Dyadobacter chenhuakuii: one gene and its partners. The protein of the gene in region 3 binds, or shares a complex with, the protein of the main gene of each other region. Links are inferred from orthologs where the notes say so. Each region holds a gene or a part of one and is shown on either strand. Other genes may lie near its edges.

Region 1 (7,549 bases), 710 kb from region 3 along the record:
ACAGAAAATAAAGCATCATGGCACATCCTAAGCGGAGACATTCCACAAGCCGTCGCGATTCGCGCAGAGCACATGATTTCCTTACAGGAAAACAATTAGGCACTGATTCTTCGACAGGAGAAATTCACCAATTCCACCGTGCACACGTTCACGAAGGCAACTTGGTTTATAGAGGTAAAGTTGTAGTTGAGAACTATTCTAAAACAGTCTAGTTTCAGTCGATGAGTATATCAATTTCGCAGCAGCCGTATAAAAGTTGTTGCGAAATTCTTTTTTACTACGGCACATCTGCTAAATTTACACCTTCGATTTCTAACTTATTAGTCTAAAATAACAGCGTGTAAATGAAAATTGCGGTAGATGCCATGGGGGGAGATTTAGCTCCACAGGCAATTGTTGAAGGGGTTATTCAGGCCGCTTCTGAACTACCATCCGAGGCGCGAATCGTTTTAATTGGCCGTGAAAGTGTAATTTGGGACATATTCAACCAGCACAATTTCACTCCTGATAATGTTGACGTCGTTCACGCAGAAGATGTTATTGAGATGGGGGAACATCCAACAAAAGCCCTTTCTCAAAAACCGAATTCCAGCATCGGGATCGGTTTCAAACTTCTGAAAGAAAAAGAAGTCGACATATTCTGTAGTGCCGGTAACACGGGGGCTATGCACGTAGGAGCGCTTTTTAGCATTAAGGCGATCGAAGGAATTATAAGACCAGCTATTGCAGGATTTGTGCCACAGGTTGACGGCAGCTATTCGATTATGCTGGATATTGGCGCTAATGCCGACTGCAAGCCAGAAGTGCTTGCGCAATTTGGAGAGATAGGCTCTATTTTTGCCCAATATACTTTTCAGATAGACAAGCCAAGAGTAGCCCTGATGAACATTGGGGAGGAAGAACAAAAAGGTTCTCTTACAACTCAGGCCACTTATCCCCTGCTCAAACAAAACAAACGAATCAATTTTATAGGAAATATTGAGGGTAAAGATCTCTTTACCAATAAAGCCGATGTAATCGTAACGGATGGCTTTACAGGCAATGTCTTATTTAAATTGGGCGAATCATTCTATGAAATTTCCAAGCAACGGGGTTTCAGCGATGAATTCGTAGATCAAACAAATTACGAATCCATTGGCGGAAGCTCGATCATTGGTGTGAATGGCAATGTCATGATCGCTCATGGCATATCATCGCCGATAGCAATAAAAAATATGCTCGGCTGGGCATATAAACAGGTCAAGTCAAAAGCATATTTGCATATTGCGCAGGCATTGAATTAATTTCCATTGCTGACAACCACGAAATGAATAAATTGATTCTGTTCTTTTTTACAAAAACCTATTCGGATTTTGAATAGTTAAATTTATCATGACCCATATAAAAGCCTCTATAACAGGAATACAAGGGTATGTACCTGATTATATTTTGACAAATGCCGAACTTGAAACCATGGTGGCGACAAATGACGAGTGGATCGTCAGCCGCACCGGCATCAAAGAAAGGCATATCCTCAAAGGCGAAGGTTTAGGAAGTTCTCATATGGGTGCCGAAGCTGTAAAAGGATTGCTTGCCAAAACCAACACCCTTCCCAGCGAAATTGACCTCCTGATCTGCGCCACAACAACCCCCGACTTCATTTTTCCCTGCACTGCCAATCTTATTTGTGATATGGTAGGGATCAAAAACGTCGGAAGCTTTGACATTCAGGCGGCTTGTTCAGGCTTTGTTTATGCACTTACCCTTGGCTCACAGTTTATTGAGACAGGAAAATATAAAAAGATCATTATCGTAGGCGCAGATAAAATGTCTGCGATCGTAGATTACACCGACCGGAAAACATGTATTCTTTTTGGCGATGGCGCAGGCGCTGTTTTGCTTGAACCAGATACAGAAGGAAACGGCATCATTGATTCTATTATCAAATCCGACGGTGCAGGTTATCCTTACCTGAACCAAAAAGCAGGAGGAAGCCGCTATCCGCCCACGCACGAAACCGTAGATGCGCGTTTGCATCACGTATATCAGGATGGTGCTCAGGTATTTAAGTTTGCTGTGACCAATATGGCTGATATTTCGGCCGAGATCATGGAGAAAAATGGCCTTAGCGGGGATGATGTAGCCTGGCTGGTTCCGCATCAGGCAAACAGGCGCATTATTGAAGCAACGGCGCACCGCATGGGTGTGGGAATGGATAAAGTAATGGTGAACATCCAGAAATATGGAAATACCACCTCCGCAACCATTCCACTATGTCTTTGGGATTATGAATCGCAATTAAAAAAGGGTGATAATCTCGTTCTGGCTGCCTTTGGAGGCGGATTTACGTGGGGCTCCATTTATCTGAAGTGGGCCTACGGCGAATAAAATATTAATACTAATTTTTGAATTAAAATGGCAACTACCGCAGATTTGCGTAACGGATTAGTGATCAACTTCAATCACGATCTTTTTCAAGTAATTGAATTTCAGCATGTAAAACCTGGAAAGGGCAATGCATTTGTTCGTACCAAGCTGAAAAGCCTTACTTCGGGCAAAGTTTTGGATAACACATTCTCCTCCGGCGCAGGCATAATTCCGGTTCGTGTGGAGAGACATAAATTTCAGTTTCTGTACAAGGATGAAATGGGTTTCAATTTCATGAATGCAGAAACATTCGATCAGGTTTCGATCGATGAAAAACTGATCACCAATGCTGATTTAATGAAAGAAGGTCAGGAAGTTGAGATCCTGATCAACACAGAAACTGACGCTGCGCTGCTTTGCGAATTGCCTCCGTTTGTCGAGCTTTTGGTAACTTATTCTGAGCCAGGCTTAAAAGGTGATACGGCGAACTCTCCCAAGAAAGCGATCGAGGTGGAAACCGGTGCGAGGATCATGGTTCCTTTATTCATTGAAGAAGGCCAGAAAATTAAAGTTGACACGCGCACGTACGATTACGTAGAAAGAGTAAAAGCATAGCTCAACGATCATCACCCACAGTTTTAATTTTGACTAAATGGAAACCAAAGAAATCCAAAAATTGATTGACTTCATTGCCCAGTCGGGACTTGATGAAGTGAACATTGAAACGACCGATTTGAAAATAAAGGTGAAGCGCTACGGTTCTGCACCAACGGCATCATTATCTTCGTCACAAGCGGCACCAGCGCCCTCATATGCACCGGTTACGCCTACTACGGCCGTTACGCATTCCGCACCTGCTGAGCCAGCGGTTTCCTCAGAATCAGCATCTTCCAATCTGATCACTATAAAATCGCCAATGATTGGCACATTCTATCGTGCTTCAAGCCCTGAAACACCTGCTTTCGCTAACATCGGCGACGAAATTAAGCCGGGTAAAGTGGTTTGTGTGATCGAAGCAATGAAGCTTTTCAACGAAATAGAATCTGAGATCTCAGGAAAAATTGTAAAAGTATTGGTTGAAAACGCCACTCCGGTTGAATTTGACCAGCCTTTATTCCTAGTTGAGCCTATATAAGGCAATGGACGATCTATAAAACTTAATTGATTTTCATGTTTAAAAAGATACTCATTGCCAACCGGGGCGAGATCGCCTTGCGTGTTATCAGGACCTGTCGTGAAATGGGCATCAAAACGGTTGCTGTGTATTCCACAGCCGATCGTGATAGTCTTCACGTTCGCTTTGCAGATGAAGCCGTTTGTATCGGTCCGCCGCCAAGCCGTCAGTCCTATCTGAGCATTCAAAATATCATTTCAGCCGCCGAAGTTACGGGCGCAGACGCCATCCATCCTGGTTATGGATTTTTGTCTGAAAATGCTGAATTCTCTCAAATATGTGCCGATTACGGCATTAAATTCATTGGTGCAACTGCCGCCCAGATCAACGGGATGGGTGATAAAGCCACTGCGAAAGCAACCATGATCGCTGCCGGTGTTCCGGTTGTTCCGGGTTCGGAAGGACTTTTGGAATCGGTGGAACAGGGTAAAATGCTGGCAGAAGGCATTGGTTATCCGGTAATCGTAAAGGCAACTGCCGGTGGCGGTGGCCGCGGCATGCGGATCATTAACAAGCCCGATGAATTTGAAAAGGCATGGAATGATGCCCGCACAGAGTCAGCAGCAGCATTTGGTAACGACGGTTTATATCTCGAAAAATTTGTAGAAGAGCCGCGCCACATTGAAATTCAGATCATTGGAGATCAGTTTGGTAAGGTTTGCCACTTGTCGGAACGCGATTGCTCTATCCAGCGTCGTCACCAGAAACTGGTTGAAGAAACGCCTTCTCCGATCATTACGGATGAACTTCGGGAAAGAATGGGTGCAGCCGCCATCAAAGGTGCGCAGGCCATTGGTTACGAAGGAGCAGGAACCATTGAATTCCTGGTAGACAAGCACGGTGAGTTCTTCTTTATGGAAATGAACACCCGAATTCAGGTTGAGCACCCTATTACTGAGGAAGTTACTGATTTTGACCTGATTAAGGAGCAAATCAAAGTAGCAGCAGGTGAGCCGATTTCAGGCGTCAACTACACGCCAAAGCTTTTCGCTATGGAATGCCGCATTAATGCAGAAGATCCCGCGAACAATTTCCGCCCTGCACCAGGCAAGATCACCAATCTGCATTTCCCAGGCGGTCACGGTGTTCGGATCGACAGCCACGTTTACAGCGGCTACACCATTCCACCAAATTACGATTCCATGATCGCCAAACTGATCGTCAGCGGCCAGTCACGCGAAGAAGTAATCACACGTATGAAGCGTGCATTACAGGAATTCGTCATCGAAGGAATTAAAACCACGATCCCCTTCCATATTAAACTCATGGACGATCCCGGCTTCAAATCCGGAAACTTCACAACGAAATATTTGGAGACGTTTGATTTTTCGACTTTGTAGAGAGAACATATAAAACAGAAGGTGGCTGCTAGTTCGCACTGGCAGCCATTTTTGTTTTCTGAATAATCTTAATGCAGGATTGTTTAATTTAAAATAGCAAGCATCTTCCTCGTAGCGTCCAGCCCTTCCTTAATCGTCCTTACTGAAGGCGTTCCGTGATAGTAACCTGCCAGATGAAGCGTGTCGTACGCCTCATTCAAATAGGAAAGCAATGTCTTGTTATACTTTCTAAGCCTGTTGCGGTAATCTTCAATGCTTTTGGGTTTCACAAATTTTGCACCCTCTCGTTTCTTCAAATACTCATCCGCAATCATGAGTGCAGCGTTATAAGCCGTCCCAGATGCCATCTGAACATATTTAATGTCTTTGTACTCACTCCCATCCTTTTGTGCCTTCGTGCCAAGGATCTCTTTTGCATTGTTTAGATACCTGTCAATTTCTGGATATGCATTCATGTGTGTAATGTTAAATAACTCAAAGGTAATAAAATAGCCCGGACAAAGTCCTGGCCATTCGTCAGGCTTAGTCTAAACCCCCCCAGGCAACGAATAAGGTGCCCGATACTTCCTGGTCAAATACTTATTCGCATCATCGTCATTTATAAACTTTTCCGTCTTGGGGTCGAAGGTTAATGCTCTTCCGGTTCGGTAGGCGATGTTGCCCAGGTGGGCCAGGCCGGAGGAAAGGTGGGCGGTTTCTACGGGGCCGTTCAGGATCTTTGGGTCTTTGGCTACCACGGCGTCGATGAAGTTTTTGTAATGGTCGCCACCAGCTTTGCGCGTTGGGCCGGGTTTCTTTTCTTTGCCCAGGAATGTTTCGTAGAAATCGTAACCTTTTACGACCATATAGCCTTCGGAACCATAGAAAATGTTGCCGATCCCTGTGCCGCCTTCGTCGTTCGTCATCCAGGGACGTACTTCAAATTCAATGATCTTTTTCTCTTTGGGATATACAAATGATGACGTCAGCACTTCGGGCGTTTCCTTGGCATCGTTCCACAGAAATTTGCCGCCGGATGAAGTGATTTTCTCAGGAAAACTGTCCACGCCCAGGCCCCACATGCACATATCCGTTTCGTGAATGCCTTGATTTCCAATGTCTCCATTGCCATAGTTCCAATGCCAGTGCCAATCGTAATGCACGTAATTTTTGGAGAATGGCTTCATTTCCGCTGGTCCGGTCCAGAGGTCGTAATTGAGTCCTGCGGGGATGGGTTCGGTGCCTTTGTCACCAATATCTGGGCGCCATTTGTAGACCAAACCTCTTGCCATGTAAACATTGCCTATTAATCCTTCGCGCAAATGTTTCACAGCTTCCTGCAATGCTTCGGAACTGCGTAACTGAACGCCGTGCTGCACAACCCGTTTGTATTTATGCGCAGCCTCAACCAGCTTCCGTCCTTCGGCAAGATTATGAGAACCGGGCTTTTCCACATACACATCCTTGCCTGCCTGACAAGCCCATATCGCTGCCAGTGCATGCCAGTGATTGGGTGTTGCAATGCTGACGGCGTCAATGGTTTTGTCCTCAAAAACCTTACGGAGATCATTTTCCATCTTCACCTTCTTCCCTGTCTTTTCCTCAAATTCCTTCGCTCTTTTTTGAAGAATGTTGTTATCCGGATCACATAATGTGGCTACTTCTACATTGCTGAGGTTATTAAAACCGCTGATATGGCTTTGCCCACGCCCGTTCACACCCAGGACTGCCACCCGCACGCGGTCGTTGGCGCCGAAAGCACTGGCCGGAATGATGGACGGAATCGAAAGCGCAACGGCGGCTCCGGTAGAATTTTTGATAAAATCCCGGCGTGAAACTTCATTTTCTTTACTCATATTCGGAAGATCAGGATAGTAATGGGACGAAACTGAATGGTAAGATTATATAAATGAGACGATTATTCGCAAACGCTCCCTTAGCAACATTTGCTAAATAATACTATAATTTTGTCATTTTGTACTATTCAAAAAATCTTGATAACGCCATATCCGCTCACTGTTAATATGGAAATGACGCTTATCCAGAAGAAAATGTCATAGATTAATGTGGGTTTCAGGGAGGCAGGCAGCTCTTTGAAGCGAAAAACTAGCGAAACATAAACGATTAAAAGTAACAGGATCGAAGTGGCGATTCCGCCCAGGATGACCATGAGAACCGGCGATTGAATAAATAGAAAAAGTATGCACCACGCCGCAGGTAAAATCCAGGACAAGATTGCAATGCTTTTTCGCTGGTTCTCAGCAGAATCAAATTTCATCCAGCCTAATGCGCCGAACGCATCGCCCCAAACCCTGGCCCAACTTGCGGTTGCGGTGAAAAGCGTAGAGTAGAGCACAAAAAATGCACCGACCAAAAAGAGGTTTTTAGCCCATGGGCCGAGCGTTTCAGTAAAAATGCGTGATAGCACTTCAATCATTTCATAACCTTCCGGAACAGCCCCACCGCTGTGCAAAACCGCTGCGCCCAACAAGTAGAATGCTGCCGTCACCACTGTGTAAACGACCATCGACAGCACCGCATCCAGATACATGACATTAAACCAGCCTTTTGCACGCTCGGTCCACGCCGGGGTTCCGTCATTAGGGCCGGTGTAAGCGGCGTAACCTTTTTCAATACACCAATAATTGTAATACATGATCTCATCGCCACCTACGCCCGTGATGCCGAATGCGCCGAATGCGATCGCTAC
Region 2 (7,607 bases), 2.1 Mb from region 3 along the record:
ATGCATACGGCGGCAATATGAAACGCGCTGCAATAGAATTAGCAAAAGATTGGCGGACAGACCGTTACCTGCGCAAGTTGGAAGCCATGATGATCACAGCCAACAAGGAAGAAATCCTCGTGATCTCAGGAACTGGCGATGTGCTTGAACCAGAAAACGGCATTGCAGCCATCGGATCGGGCGGGAATTATGCGTTGTCAGCTGCACAAGCATTGAAAAAACATGCAGGACACCTTACTGCGGAAGAGATGGTGCGCGAAGGATTAACGGTTGCAGCAGACCTTTGCATTTATACAAATCACAACCTGGTAATCGAAAAAGTGCAGTAAGTTATAATTCAGCCATTAATGTCATGATTTTCACCAGTGAATCGGAAATCATGCGGTTGCTGCCCGGCATGTATTTGTGGGCAATGATTGAAAAGCTGAGCAACGAACCTGATTTGGACGTGACATAACCGGCATAAGCGCGGGTTCCTTCAATAGACCCGCTCTTAACATGCATATTCCCAGCGGCTTTCGTGCCCTTACCAAGGTTCCGGACGGTGCCATTCAAGCCGAGGACGGCAATGCTCTTGTAAAAATCATTGAAACTGGCATCCTTGTTGGCGACGTTCAGAATGTCTGTCAGGCTGTGGGTTGTGATGGAGCCGGACGGTGACAGGCCACTCCCGTCTTTGATATAAAATCCCCTCAAATCCGCTCCTTTACCCGACCAGTAAGCTGTTATGGCCTTGGCTGCATCATCAAATGCTGCATTTCCGGCAAGTCGTTTGCCGGCTTGCTTAAAAAGTGCGTCGGCGTACAAGTTAACGCTCCAAAAATTAGTTTGCTGGCAAAGATCTCGCAACGGCGGTGACTCGTATTTGTCCAGCACAACCTTCGGATTGGCAAACGCGGCAGGCATTCCGGGCTGCGGCACTTTGTTCTCTCCTATTCCGATGGCGGCGTTTAACAAACTATTTTTCAATGCAAAAGCCACATATTCAGCTGCATTGGGAATCGAACCTTTTACTGTAAACACTGCCGGGCCGGCAGGGATTGTGCCGGTAAGGACGACCTCATTGCCCAGCGGACTGCTGTAAACAATGGTCTTATCCCCAGAGCCTTTCTCACCCGTTGTTACCTTATTGACAAATGTCAGGTAAGGAATGGCTGGCTCGATACCAACAAATGTGGTGGGATCGCCAAAGTCCGCGCCGGGCTTGAATTTAATTTTGTACAAATTTTCGTTGAAATTCAATCCTGAAACACCTGCTCCGTAATAATTCCCCAAATCCCCCCAGATCCAGGTGCTGGCAACGGTTTCGGCATCGAAAAAGGAGGCGTCGGGAATGATACTGCCTTTGATATACCGGACGCCCGTTTTCTTAACCGCTGCAACCCAACGGGTAATGACCTCGTTTGCTGTGGGATACCCCTTGAAACGTTCACTTCCCAGCGACGGATCGCCGGTTCCGTGAATGTATACATTACCGATTAATGTGTCGTTTCTGATGATCCCGTCGTGTTCCAGAAATGTTTGAAATTTGAAATCACCACCAAAAACCGCCAGCGCTGTGGCTGTTGAGACTAATTTTAATGTGGAAGCGGATGGCAATGAGCGTTCGGTATTCAATGCGAAAACATTTGAGGCATCCTTTACTTTTTTTACACTCAGGGAAAGGGAACCGCTTCGCATCAATTCACTGTTTTCGAGTTCCAGCACGGCATCGCGGAGGTTATTGAGCGCGATACTGTCTATATTTTGAGCATTGGCATTTAAACAGAAAAAAAGAAAAAACAAAAACAGGCCGGATTTCATATTAGTTTAGCAGGGTGACTTTCGCACAGAAAGAGAAGATACCAAATCTAAACTAGTAAGTAATCTCCAAATCTCAGCCGGTTTTTGGTACTTTTGTAAGATACACCCCATTTCCAACGTATGAAATTGACATTTTGGGGAGCTGCGCAGCAGGTGACAGGTAGCATGTTTCTTTTAGAGACAGACGATTACCGAATTTTAATTGACTGCGGCTCTGACTTTGACTTAGACGAGATCGGTAGAAAAACCAGGTATGAGGAGCAAAAAAGTGTATTCCCATTTGATGCGAGTTTAATCAATACAGTACTTTTAACACACGCTCACATTGACCATTCGGGCAACATTCCGAATCTGTATAAATATGGATTTGAAGGAAGGGTTGTTTGTACTGAGCCTACCCTGGCGCTCACTTCACTGCTTTTAAGAGATGCCGCTAACCTGCATCAGAAACGCCTGAATGCCCGTATGAACGGTTCTTCCAAGAAAAGAGGCAAGAAAAAGAAGGAGGTTCCGATGGATTATTTCGTTGAAAAGAACGTAAATGAGGCATTGGACAACTTCGTGCCGGTCGCTTTCGGCCAGCGCTATCGCATTGCAGATAATGTAACCATCGTTTTCTACGCGGCCGGGCATTTGCTGGGCGCCGCGCATATTGTGCTCGAAGTTTATGAAGATGGCGAAAAAAAGCGAATCTGCTTTTCCGGGGACATCGGCCGGAGCAATTATCCGCTGCTAATTGATCCCCAGGAAATCCCGCAGGTTGATTATTTGATCTGCGAATCCACTTACGGAAACCGTCTGCATGAGGACCAGGGCTCGCCCGCGGAAGCGTTAGCAGATGTGATCAAACGAACTTGCATTGATATTCCGGGCAGGTTAATTATTCCTTCGTTCAGTGTGGGCCGCACGCAGGCGCTCCTTTACACATTGAATAAGATCTACATGGATCATTCATTTCCAAACTTAAAGGTGTTCTCAGACAGTCCGCTGGCGCATAGCAGCACGAAAGTGTACCAGCGCCACGTGCGTCTGCTGAATAAGGAAGCACGCACTTTTCAGGACGATAATGACATGCTCTTTGATTTTGACAACCTTATCTATCTCGAAAGCTCGGATGCCAGCAAGGCTGTTTCCAACTACAACGAACCCTGCATTATCATCTCGTCTTCGGGTATGGTCCAGGGCGGTCGTGTGGAGCAGCACGTGGAGGCTAATATTGGCAACCCTTATGCCACGATCCTGATGATCGGATATGCTTCTGAGGGAACATTGGGATGGCGGCTTCTGAATGGACAGGACACAATTTCAATTCGCGGAAAGCAGCTGCCCGTCTTGGCTAATATTGAAAAAATTGACGTATTTAGCGGCCACGGAGATCAGAATGATTTATTGAAATTCATCAAATTACAAGATCCGGAAAAGCTGAAAGGCATTTTTCTGGTACACGGAGAACAGCAAAGCATGGCTGATTTCCAAAGTAAAATTCAAGAAAACGGCTATAAATCGGTAGAAATACCATTGAGGGGACGCACTTACGAACTTTAAGCTGCCCCGCTGCCAGACAAACAAGAACCTGAATATGAGAACATACCTGGATTTCGAAAAACCTATGGCCGAGCTCGAACGCAAGCTCGAAGAAATGAAAACACTGGCGCAGAACAATAATGTGGATTTTTCCGGCGCCATTTCCTTATTGGAAAACAATATAACAGATCTTCGAAAGGAAATTTTTGAGAACCTTACACGCTGGCAGCGTGTGCAGCTCTCGCGCCATCCGGACCGTCCATATACGCTCGATTACATTGAGCTGATCTGCGACGAGTTCATCGAATTGCATGGTGACCGCCAGGTTCGGGATGATCCGGCTATTATTGGCGGGCTTGCCAATGTAGGCGGACAGTCTTTCATGCTCATAGGACAACAAAAAGGCCGGAATACAAAACAAAGGCAGCACCGGAACTTTGGTATGCCTAATCCCGAAGGCTATCGCAAGGCATTACGCCTGATGAAACTGGCTGAAAAATTCAACAAACCTATTATTACCCTTATCGACACTCCGGGCGCATTTCCAGGTATGGAGGCTGAGGAACGCGGTCAGGGCGAGGCCATTGCGCGCAACCTGAAAGAAATGTTCATGCTGAAAGTGCCGGTAATATGCATCGTGATTGGTGAAGGCGCTTCGGGCGGTGCGCTGGGAATTGCCATAGGCGACCGTGTTTTAATGTTGGAAAATACTTGGTACTCAGTGATTTCCCCTGAAAACTGTTCAGCAATCCTTTGGAGAAGCTGGGATTTCAAAGAACAGGCTGCCGAAGCGATGAAAATCACGGCTAAGGATATGAAAAAGAACGGGTTGATCGACGGCATTATTCCCGAACCATTGGGCGGAGCACATTTAGATCACCACTGGATGGCCGAGAAATTGAAAATGGTTATCCTGGAAAACATTAACGAACTCGCTGCGATTGAGCACCAGGACAGGATTGACCAACGCATTGAGAAATTCTGTGCAATGGGTGTAGTTGTTGAATAACCGGAACAATGAAGAATAGCAAGATAAAGAATATCATTTTTGACCTGGGCGACGTAATTCTGAACATTGACGTGCCCGTTGCGTCAAAATCATTTGCAGAACTAAGCGGCAGGGAACAAGCTGAAATCCTTGAACTATTCAGCAAAAATGCGCTTTTCCGGCAGTTTGAAACGGGCGAACTGGACGAAGCGGGTTTTCGCAATTATGTGCGGAAAATCCTGGAATTCTCCGATCTCTCCGACGAAGCCATTGATACAGCCTGGAACAGTCTCCTGCTGGATCTTCCTCCGGAGCGCGTGGAACTGCTTCAAAACCTATCAAAAAATTACCGGCTTTTCCTGCTGAGCAACACAAGCTCGATCCACATTACACAGGTTAACAAAATTCTGGAAGCATCAACCGGCGTTAAAAAGCTGGATGATCTTTTCGAAACTGTTTTCCTATCCTATGAAATGGGGTTAATGAAGCCAGACCCGCGGATTTATCAAAAAGTGTTGGAACAGGCAGGTCTTAAAGCAGAGGAGACCCTTTTCCTGGACGATAACCGCGACAACATTGAGGCCGCTTCGTTATTAGGAATTGACACCATTCACGTCCAGAAACCAGTAACCATTTTGGAATATCTTAAAGACTATGCAGTCTAACACACGCACTTACATCATTCAGGCCGTTCTTTTCATTCTGACGATCATTACCACCACAATGGCTGGCGCTGAATGGATTTACGGCAACATTTTTGCTTTCGTATACGACTTTGCCTACTTCCTGATGGGCAGCGGGGCTGAAAAGCCGGTCACCGATGAAACCGTTAAATTTCTCGGGTGGGCTGAATTTAAGCAGGGCTTCCAATTTTCAATCCCTTTTCTGGCGATCCTGACCATTCATGAGTTCGGCCATTATTTTGTTGCCAAAATGCATCGCGTAAAGGTTACGCTCCCCTATTACATTCCGCTTTGGTTTGGTATTTCAAACAGTATCGGAACCATGGGCGCATTTATTCGCATTAAATCCGTTGTCCGTTCGCGCTTAAAGTTCTTCGATATCGGCATAGCTGGTCCGCTGGCCGGTTTCATTGCTGCTTTGGTGGTTCTCTGGTATGGCTTTACCCATTTGCCACCGCCGGAATACATTTTTTCCATACATCCTGAATACGCGCGGTTTGGTTTGAGTTACCCGCAATTTGCTTATGAAAATGCCTCAGGTAACATTGCATTGGGCGATAACATTCTATTCTGGATGTTTAAAACCTACATTGCAGATCCGGCGCGCTTGCCGCATGCCTACGAAATGATCCATTATCCGTACATTTTCGCAGGATATCTTGCTCTTTTCTTTACATCCCTCAATCTTATTCCAATTGGTCAGCTGGATGGCGGGCACATTCTTTACGGCTTAATCGGCAAGAAAAAATTTGATATCGTTGCGCCGATCCTTTTCGGATTGTTCGCTTTTTATGCTGGTTTGGGTCTTTTTACGGCAGAGTCGTTTGCAACAGGAAGCAATGCTGTTTTCTACGAGCGTTTCTTCTATCTGGCCATCTACATTTATTTCCTATATATCTGTTTCAAAAGGGCCAGCGATAGTCCCATGACGGGCTTAATGCTAAGTTTGATTGTGGTAGTAGGGCAATTCGCCGTATCCTACATTCGGCCCGACTGGCAAGGTTCTACCGGTTTCTTGCCATTCATTTTCATCCTGGGCCGTTTCCTCGGCATCCGCCACCCCGACACCGACGAAAACGAACCCCTCGACGCCCCACGTATCATCCTGGGCATCTGCGCATTAATCATCTTCATCATCTCATTCAGCCCGACTCCGTTTATTTTGATTGAGTAATAAAGCGTTGGATCAGGGGAATCCCAACGAATGAAACATTGTGCAGTTCGTCACATCCCTCGGGGATTTGTGAAATGCCCACGAATAACATATAGCTACCAACATTGCATCGCTCCGCGATTTGGGCGGTTGCGCAATCCCGGAGGGATGAAATATCGGTAGCAACAACGATTGCGAACCGGAGGAAATCCCACGAGGGATGAAACATTGTGCAGTCCGTCACATCCCTCCGGGATTTGTAAATACTCACGAATAATATATTGCTACCAACATTGCATCGCTCCGCGATTTTGGGCGGTTGTGCAATCCCGGAGGGATGAAGTATCGGTAGCAAAACGAGGGACAATGCGCTTTCAAATGAAGGATCAAAATTGCAACTTCACACATATGAAATCAGTAAACATTAACCCAACCCCTATATTCTCCCGAAGGCAATTCGTTGCTGCTTGCGCCGGCGTGCCGTTTTTGGGGAAATTTACTTTTGATGAACCATTTACATATAGCGTTGCCGGAAAAATCAATGTTGCTGATCTTGGCCACACGCTTATTCATGAGCATGTTCTGGTCGATTTTATCGGGGCGGACAAGGTTACACCGGATCGATGGGATCATGACGAGGTCATCAACAAAGTCCTTCCCTATCTGCTTGAAATTAAGGAAAGGGGCATCAAGAGTCTGGTTGAATGTACGCCTGCTTACCTTGGACGGGACGTATTATTGCTGCAAAAATTATCTAAAAAATCTGGATTGAATGTCTTGACGAACACGGGTTACTATGGTGCTTCGGACAATAAATACTTACCCCGATTTGCTTTCACAGAAACCGCGGAACAACTTTCAAAGCGCTGGATTAACGAATTCCGGAACGGCATTGACGGTACGAACATTAAGCCGGGATTTATTAAAACCAGCGTTAATGCCGGCCAGCTTTCTGAACTTCACCAGAAACTGATCCGTGCAGCCGCACTTACTCATCTACAAACGGGATTAACGATCTGTTCTCATACGGGGCCAGCTCTCCCAGCTGCTCAGGAAATTGAAATATTGCAAAAAAATGGGGTTAGTCCGTCAGCTTTCGTCTGGGTTCACGCCAGCGGAAGCAATGAGGATTTTGAAAAAATTGCGAAAAGTGGTTGCTGGGTTAGTCTGGATGGCGTGAATGAAGATAATGTTGAGAAGATAGCTACGCTGATTTTATTTCTGAAAGCAAAGGGCTTTATAAAACAAATCCTCCTGTCACACGACGCGGGCTGGTATAAACCGGGCGAGCCAAATGGTGGAACATTCAGAGGTTATACCACCATTTCAGACAAGCTTTTACCTCTGTTGAAACAGAAAGGATTCAGCGAGTTCGATACAAAGCAGGTTATGCTCACTAATCCAGCCAATGCATTTACGATCCGTATCCGGAAGTCAAATGCATAAGCAGCATATT
Region 3 (7,668 bases):
ATGTACGCATGCTGGTAACTGAAAATGGAGCAGATCCGCTGTTAGGCAGCAGGTTAAGTGACGTTGCACTCAATGATTTAGAGCATCGGGTGCGCAGGAACAAACTGATCAGGAAGTGTCAGGTTTATCGTGACTTGAAAGGGAATGTGGTGGTAGAAGTGGAGCAGGAACGGCCGCTGGCAAGATGGATCAACACTTCTGAAAATGGCGAAATGCGCAATTCATCTGGTTACTATATCAGTGATGAAGGCGTTTTTTTTCCGTTATCGGATAGTTATTCGGCCAGGACATTGCTGGTTTCCGGTTCATTTTTCAATGATCCTGAAAAATTAAAGACAACCAAGGGGGCTTCATTGATGGAGCTTTTGCGCTTTTTAAATGCGGATCCCTTTTGGAAAGCACAGGTAGCACAGCTGGACGCTGACAAAGATGGTGAAATTCATATGATGACGGTCCTGGGTGACCAGCGCATTGAGTTTGGATCGGCAGAAAATTATGAATCCAAATTCGATAAGCTCAAAATGTTCTATAACAAGATATTGAGCCAGGACTGGAGCAGGTATAAAAAAATTAGTATTAAGTTTCAGAATCAAATAGTTTGTGAATAATAATTCACCATCAGCATGGCACACGAAAAAATTGTAGTAGGCGTAGATATTGGGAGCACGAAAATTACCGTGGTTGCTGCACAGGGAGCCGCGTCGGGCTCTCGTCAAAACAATATTGAAATTTTAGGTTTTAGCGAAGTCCCTGTTCCCAAAGGTGCAGTTGTAAACGGAGCCGTTGAAAATATAAAACAAGTTGGGACCGCAGTTCGTGAAGCACTCGCGGAAGCATCTTCCCGCTCGGACCTGGACATTGCGGTGGTGAATGTTAGTTTTGGCGGCACGCAGGTAAAGGTAAGTCAGCATAATGATGGCGTGATCCGGCCTTCGGCGTCTTCCGGCGAAGAGGTAACGCAAAGAGATGTGGATCAGCTTGTTGACGATATGTACAGGGCTAAAATCGAGCCTAATTACGACGTTCTGCATGTTTTACCCATGGAGTTTGTGGTTGACAACTCTATGAATGTGCGTGAGCCAGTAGGCAGGACGGGTATTAAACTGGGCGGTAACTTCCTGATTATCTCGGCAAACAGTCAGTCTGTTCTGCGTACGAAAAAGAGTCTGGCAGATGCAGACCATAATTTGAAATGCGACAAGATGGTTTTTGCGCCGTTGGCTACCAGTCTTGCGGTTTTAACAGACAATGAAACAAAAGCCGGCATTGCGCTGGTGGATATCGGGGACCATACGACGGACCTGGTAATATATCATGATAGCATTGTACGCCACATTGCTACTTTCCCGATTGGCGGCAGGCATATTACGAATGACCTCGCAACAGGTTGCGGCATTCAGGTTGAGAATGCAGAACGATTGAAACAGGAATACGGCGTAGCTATTGCTGCCGACGTTCCGTTAAACATTGAAATCCTGGTTAACTTCCTGGCCGGACGTGCTCCAAAGCAGGTTTTAAAGAAAAATGTAGCATTGATCATTGAAGAGCGATTGAAGGAGATCGCAGCGATGGTTTATGCAGAAATTATCAAATCAGGATATCTGGATAAGCTTATCGGTGGAATAGTGCTCACCGGCGGGTCTGCGAATATTGATGAGATTGAAAAACTCTTTGAGAAAGTAACAAACATGTCAGTCCGGGTGGGTTATCCCGAAAACCTGGAAAGAACCGCCAAAGCAGATGCGGTCAGCAATTCTTCATACAGCACAGCGATCGGTCTGGCCTGGGCCGGACTTCGTAATATAGATCCCCGGGTAAAATCGGTCTGCAAGCCTACGACTTCATTTAACACAGGCACTGTTGTGCAGCGTGAGAAAGTAAAGGAAATTCCGCCTAAGGAAGAGCCGGGTAAGAAAGTCGGGACTTTTTGGGATAGCTTTAACAGCATTATCCGCAAAAAAGATGATGGTCTGAGTGACTATTGAAAACAAAGCATAAACGCATTCAATCTCCGAAAATATGAATAAAAGCTTGTTGCAATCTTTAGACCAGGACTACATTGTGAACGAAATAATTAAAGACCAGCCCACCGGCGAACACCAGGCAGAGCCAGCCATTATCAAGGTGATCGGTGTTGGAGGTGGAGGAAGCAATGCGGTCAACTACATGTTTGAGAGAAAGATCAAGGATGTAGAATTTGCAGTGTGTAATACCGACCGCCAGGCGCTTGCTAACAGCCCGGTGCCCGTAAAAATCCAGCTTGGTGCAACATTAACGCAAGGCTTGGGAGCCGGAACGGATGCTACCAAAGGCAAGGAAGCTGCGTTGGAAACGATTGAAGAAATTAAAAGCCTGCTCGGCGGATCAACCCAAATGGTGTTTATCACAGCGGGTATGGGTGGTGGAACAGGAACAGGCGCCGCACCGGTGATTGCACAGCTTGCAAAGGAAATGGGCAAGCTTACAGTGGCGGTAGTAACTGCGCCTTACACCTGGGAAGGACTTGATAAAAAGGAACAGGCACTCGAAGGGATTGAGCAATTAAAGGAGTTCAGTGACACGGTGCTGGTGGTTTTGAATGACAAGCTGGAAGAGCTTTATGAGGACATGACCCTGACACAGGCATTCGCCGAGGCAGACGGCATTCTTCTTAATGCTGTAAAAAGTATTTCTGAGATCATCACGACAAACGGAAATATCAACACGGATTTTAAAGATGTTGAGAAAGTCCTTAAGAATGCAGGCCAGTCGGTAATGGGAACCTCTGAGGCGACCGGAGCTGATCGTGCTTCGATGGCCATTAAGGAAGCGCTGGATTCGCCGCTTTTAAATGACAGGGATATCCGCGGAGCAAAACGCATCCTGGTAACGCTTGCTACAAGCAAGAAAAAGGAAGCGACCATGAAGGAGCAGCGCGAAATCTGGCGTTATGTGCTTTCACAAGTGGGTGGAGAAGCGCGGATGTTCAAGCTGGGAACCATTACAGATGATTCTTTGGGTGATAAATTACGCGTGACGATTGTTGCAGCAGGATTTGATAGCATAGAGTCACCTATCCCGGGAATTGAGCTTAGAAACGGCGTTAAATCCAAAACACCGGATGCCAAGCCTGTTATAGAAGAAATTAAAGCGCCCGAATACGAAACAGAACTGGTCGTGACGAGCGAGCTGGAAGAAAGCACGCCAACCGGCCCGATCGATCTGATCATCGACCGTGAAATTGTACCAAGCGGATTTGCTCAGTTGCCGATCACAGATGTTGAAGGCAATAGTGACTGGGACAATGAAGAAATTGGAAAACTGGATGTAATGATCGCTTCGTTCAAAGACGGCCTGGTTAAATTCGGGGATCTCGAAGGCCCCGCGTTCCGCCGGAGCCGCGTGGAGCTCTGGAAACGCCCCACAGTTCCAGCGACCGAAATGGAGCAGCACTGGTTGAAATAATTAAGGACAAAAAAGGGAGCAAACGCTCCCTTTTTTGCTTAGAAATGGATCATTTGCCCGGCTTGAAGTTCCAGTAGTTCTTTGTACAACGCATTTGATATTACATTGTCATGATAATGTGAGCGGATCTGCCCTAACTTCACCCGTAATGCCAATGTGTTCATGCCCAGATAACTGAATACATCATTCAGATGGCTCAATGCTAATGCAGCTCCTTGCATATTGGAAGATAAGCCCACCAGTGCGGCCTTCTTATTGGTAAAGCTGTTGGGATAAGGCAGCCCGTCGATAAACGCTTTGAGAACGCCGGGATAGGAACCATTGTACTCGGGAACGATAAAGATAAATTTGTCCGTTTGTTCCAGCAGGGATTTGAGATTATTAAAATCTGAGTTTTTCCCTGAATTTTCGTACATCGCCGACACGGTGAAATCATGCGGCAGGTTTATCAGATCAAGGATTGTACTGGGAACATTGAGCTTATTGAATATTTCCTGATAATAGTCCGCTATTTTTCGTGACATGGAGTTGGGCCTGTTAGTGCCTACAATGATCACGATAGGAGAAGAAGTTGTTGTCATGAATGTAAAGTAAAGAGGCGGATGTCGCCTGTATGTTGCCCCTTAATGGGCTGATTTAGTAACAAATTAAGGACAAAATTGTTCAAGATAGTGCCTTAAACAGCTTATCAATGTAATGTTGCGGCATAGTTCGTTTTACTATGCATGACATTTATTGCTATCTTTGAGGCCAACATTCATCATGAAAAGCAGTTAAAAATCTGATATTCAGATTTTTAAAATTAACTCACGTAATAGTATGTCCTGGTTTATTCGTAAAGAGAAAGGTATTAATACACCCACCGAAATGAAGCGTGAAGCTCCTGACGGTTTATGGTACCAGTGTTCTAATTGTAAAAAAATTACGCCTACCAGAGAGCATAAGCAGAATGCGTTCACTTGTCCGCATTGCAATTATCACGAAAAGGTGGGTTCTGATGTTTATTTCAACCTGTTATTCGATGATAATGAGTTTATAGAGCTCGACGAAAATCTCATGTCGGGCGACCCGCTTCATTTTGTTGATACAAAAGCTTACCCCGACCGCATTAAGTCCACAATGCAGAAAACGGGTTTAAAAGATGCGGTCAGGACAGGTCACGGCAAGATGAATGAGCTGGACATTGTGATCGCTTGTATGGATTTCAATTTCATTGGCGGATCTATGGGTTCGGTTGTGGGGGAGAAGATCGCCCGTGCGATTACATATGCATTGGAGCACAAGCACCCGTTCCTGATGATCTCAAAATCGGGTGGAGCGCGGATGATGGAAGCTGGATTTTCACTGATGCAAATGGCAAAGACTTCTGCTCGTTTGGCACAACTATCGGAAGCAAAAATTCCATATATATCACTTTTGACGGATCCTACAACGGGCGGTGTTACTGCATCCTACGCAATGTTGGGCGACTTCAACATTTCAGAACCAGAAGCGTTGATCGGTTTTGCAGGCCCGCGCGTAATTCGTGAAACCATTGGTAAAGATTTGCCAAAAGGATTTCAAAGCGCTGAATTTGTTCTGGAACACGGCTTCCTGGATTTCATTGTGGACCGCAAAGACCTGAAAGATAAATTAACCAGCCTGCTTACCATGCTTCGTTGATATGCGTTTGATTTCCCATCCGGTCCTTTGCAATTACTACGTGACTTATCGCTGCAATGCATCATGTGGTTTCTGCGACATTTGGGAAAAGCCTTCGCCCTACATTACGGTTGAGAATTTAAGAGAAAATTTAAGGGATCTGAAAAAGCTGGGCGTTAAGGTCATCGACTTTACCGGCGGCGAACCACTGCTTCACCGGCAGCTGGATGTGCTCTTAAAAGAAGCCAAAGACTACGGCATGATCACTACGGTGACCAGCAACGGACTACTTTATCCAAAACAAGCGGAAAAGCTCCGTGGCCTCATTGATATGCTCCACTTCTCGCTCGATTCCCCGGACCGCGATGAGCATGATAAATCGAGAAATGTGAAGTGCTTTGATAAGGTGATGGAATCCATAGCGATCGCTAAATCACTAGGCGAACGCCCGGACATTATCTTTACGGTTTTTGAAAATAATGTTAATCAAATCCGGCAGCTTTGGGAAGAAGTTTGTTTACCCAATGATCTGATTCTGATCTTAAACCCTGTTTTTGAATACAACAATGTCGGCTCAAATCTTTCGAAAGAAACATTGAACGAGCTGACATGGTGGGGAAAACAGAAGAACATTTACCTTAACGAAGCATTCATCCAATTGCGGCTCGATGGCGGAAACCACGTCGAAGATCCGGTGTGCAAAGCGGCCAGCACAACTATTGTCATCTCTCCCGAAAACAAGCTCGTTTTGCCCTGTTATCATTTGGGCCTGAAAGATTTTCCTATCGAAGGAAATCTCTTCGATCTCTATCATTCCGACGAAGTCCAAAAGCTCGTAGCATTGGAAGGCAAATTACCGGCATGCGAAAGCTGCGCAATCAATTGCTATATGCAGCCCTCATTTGCCGTGGAAATGAATAAATACTGGTGGAAAGCGCTTCCCAGCACCATTAAGTATAACCGCATTAAAGGGACCTGGAAGCAGATGGTGCGGTTTTAGTTTATAAGCAGCCTTCTTTTCTTCGCGTGTCTGTTATGGAGGTTATTTTCCAGGTATTAGCGATTTTTATCAATGTGAAAACATTCACGCCGCAATGTGAGAATTTCTCCCCCAGGAAGAATTTATAAGGAGCCCACACAATGGCCATTGGCCCATCTACTGAAATGTTCACTTTATAAATCTGCTCATCCCACTTTTCTGAATGTGGTTTACCCACGGCTTTAACAAATCCGTCGATTGAGCTTTTCTTAATCGCAATGGAATCCTTTGGATTTTCCGGCACCGACATCATTGTGCTGCCTAGCGCAAAGGCATTTCGCACTTTCGTTGAGTCTCCTTCGCGCATTCCGTCAAACAATGCATTTACAGTGCTCATAATGCGAGGATCATATTCCTGGCTGAATGCGCTGTTTGCAAAGAAAAACATTGAGATCATCGTCAGGACGAATCTCAGACGGTTCATGTGTGCATGCTTTTTCATTAATTGGTATAGTTTTAACAAAAGCTTAATTTTGAGCCCCTTTTGAATTTGAGAATTAATATGTCTGAAAAAATAGTTAAAAAAGTAGATATAAAAAACCGCAAGGCCTCCTTCGAATATTTCTTCCTGGAAGAGTTTACGACCGGAATGGTGCTGACCGGAACAGAGATAAAGTCGATCCGGCAAGGCAAAGTGAATTTCCAGGATGCATACTGTCTGTTTATGGACGGAGAGCTTTATATCAGGAGCCTGCACATTTCCCCTTATACGGAAGGGACACATTACAATCACGACCCAATGCGTGACCGTAAATTACTCATTACCAAGAGAGAACGCCGGAAGTTGAATGAGAATCTGAAAGATCAGGGCTTAACGATCATTCCGGTAAGGCTTTTTACCAGCGAGCGCGGGCTGGCGAAGTTGCACATTGCTTTGGCCAAAGGTAAAAAGTTGTACGACAAGCGCGATTCCATCAAAGAAAAGGACATGAAGCGCGAAACGGATCGCATGAATCTTTAGGTAACTATCCTTTACTCTAAAAACAGCTAAATGGGTGATACAGGGCATCTTCTGCAAATTATTTTTTCACAATAATTGAATTTGCGGGCGCGTTTTGTAAGGTAAAAATTCCTATATTGTCGGAATTAAATACCTCTAGGGCTCATGGGTAAAGTACTGGTTCTTAATCAAGATTATAGTGCGTTAAGTGTTTGCACCGTTCCAAAGGCGTTTTTATTAGTCTACATGAACAAGGCCGAAATGCTGGCCGAATCGCCGAGACATTATCTCCGAACGGTCAACGATCAGTTTCCCATGCCCGTTGTCATCCGCCTCAACCGCTACATTCATATTCCATACAGAGGTGTCGTCATGACGAGGCAAAACCTTTTCAAGCGGGACAGTAACCGGTGCCAATATTGCGGAACACACGATAATCTCACACTAGACCACGTTATTCCCAAATCCAGAGGTGGCAAAACCACCTGGGATAACCTCGCCACTGCCTGCAAGCGCTGCAATTCAAGAAAAGGAGACCATACACCGGAAGAAGTAGGCATGCCACTTCGCCAGCGCCCTTTCCGTCCTTCGTTTTTAATGTTCA

What was found.
Region 1: the proteins of accD (region 3) and accB are in contact, whole or in part, in a solved structure (PDB 8UXZ), measured with the Escherichia coli proteins. The link is inferred for Dyadobacter chenhuakuii from one-to-one orthologs.
Region 2: the proteins of accD (region 3) and NFI80_RS10885 are in contact, whole or in part, in a solved structure (PDB 8UXZ), measured with the Escherichia coli proteins. The link is inferred for Dyadobacter chenhuakuii from one-to-one orthologs.

What each region holds. Positions count from the first base shown.
Region 1 is NZ_CP098805.1:4,053,758-4,061,306, forward strand. Bases 1,964-4,739 are described here. They hold accB (acetyl-CoA carboxylase biotin carboxyl carrier protein), read left to right. Parts: upstream 1,964-2,998; coding sequence 2,999-3,481; downstream 3,482-4,739. Other genes in these bases: NFI80_RS16710 (beta-ketoacyl-ACP synthase III), read left to right, coding at 1,964-2,367; efp (elongation factor P), read left to right, coding at 2,395-2,961; accC (acetyl-CoA carboxylase biotin carboxylase subunit), read left to right, coding at 3,517-4,739. Outside these bases: rpmF (50S ribosomal protein L32), read left to right, coding at 18-212; phosphate acyltransferase PlsX, read left to right, coding at 345-1,283; more of NFI80_RS16710, read left to right, coding at 1,372-1,963; more of accC, read left to right, coding at 4,740-4,860; NFI80_RS16730 (DUF5618 family protein), read right to left, coding at 4,944-5,315; NFI80_RS16735 (Gfo/Idh/MocA family oxidoreductase), read right to left, coding at 5,388-6,695; NFI80_RS16740 (Nramp family divalent metal transporter), read right to left, coding at 6,824-7,549. UniProt on the Escherichia coli protein: This protein is a component of the acetyl coenzyme A carboxylase complex; first, biotin carboxylase catalyzes the carboxylation of the carrier protein and then the transcarboxylase transfers the carboxyl group to form malonyl-CoA.
Region 2 is NZ_CP098805.1:2,618,803-2,626,409, forward strand. The notes cover bases 2,526-5,359. They hold NFI80_RS10885 (acetyl-CoA carboxylase carboxyltransferase subunit alpha), read left to right. Parts: upstream 2,526-3,382; coding sequence 3,383-4,336; downstream 4,337-5,359. Other genes in these bases: NFI80_RS10880 (MBL fold metallo-hydrolase RNA specificity domain-containing protein), read left to right, coding at 2,526-3,348; NFI80_RS10890 (HAD family hydrolase), read left to right, coding at 4,345-4,980; NFI80_RS10895 (site-2 protease family protein), read left to right, coding at 4,970-5,359. Also shown: ATP-dependent protease subunit HslV, read left to right, coding at 1-329; dacB (D-alanyl-D-alanine carboxypeptidase/D-alanyl-D-alanine endopeptidase), read right to left, coding at 331-1,803; more of NFI80_RS10880, read left to right, coding at 1,924-2,525; more of NFI80_RS10895, read left to right, coding at 5,360-6,172; NFI80_RS10900 (phosphotriesterase family protein), read left to right, coding at 6,560-7,597. UniProt on the Escherichia coli protein: Component of the acetyl coenzyme A carboxylase (ACC) complex. First, biotin carboxylase catalyzes the carboxylation of biotin on its carrier protein (BCCP) and then the CO(2) group is transferred by the carboxyltransferase to acetyl-CoA to form malonyl-CoA.
Region 3 is NZ_CP098805.1:4,766,423-4,774,090, forward strand. What follows is about bases 3,290-6,184. They hold accD (acetyl-CoA carboxylase, carboxyltransferase subunit beta), read left to right. Parts: upstream 3,290-4,263; coding sequence 4,264-5,106; downstream 5,107-6,184. Other genes in these bases: ftsZ (cell division protein FtsZ), read left to right, coding at 3,290-3,444; NFI80_RS19890 (NADPH-dependent FMN reductase), read right to left, coding at 3,483-4,025; NFI80_RS19900 (radical SAM protein), read left to right, coding at 5,108-6,085; NFI80_RS19905 (nuclear transport factor 2 family protein), read right to left, coding at 6,087-6,184. In the rest of the region: NFI80_RS19875 (cell division protein FtsQ/DivIB), read left to right, coding at 1-608; cell division protein FtsA, read left to right, coding at 624-1,985; more of ftsZ, read left to right, coding at 2,020-3,289; more of NFI80_RS19905, read right to left, coding at 6,185-6,566; SsrA-binding protein SmpB, read left to right, coding at 6,627-7,085; NFI80_RS19915 (HNH endonuclease), read left to right, coding at 7,230-7,668.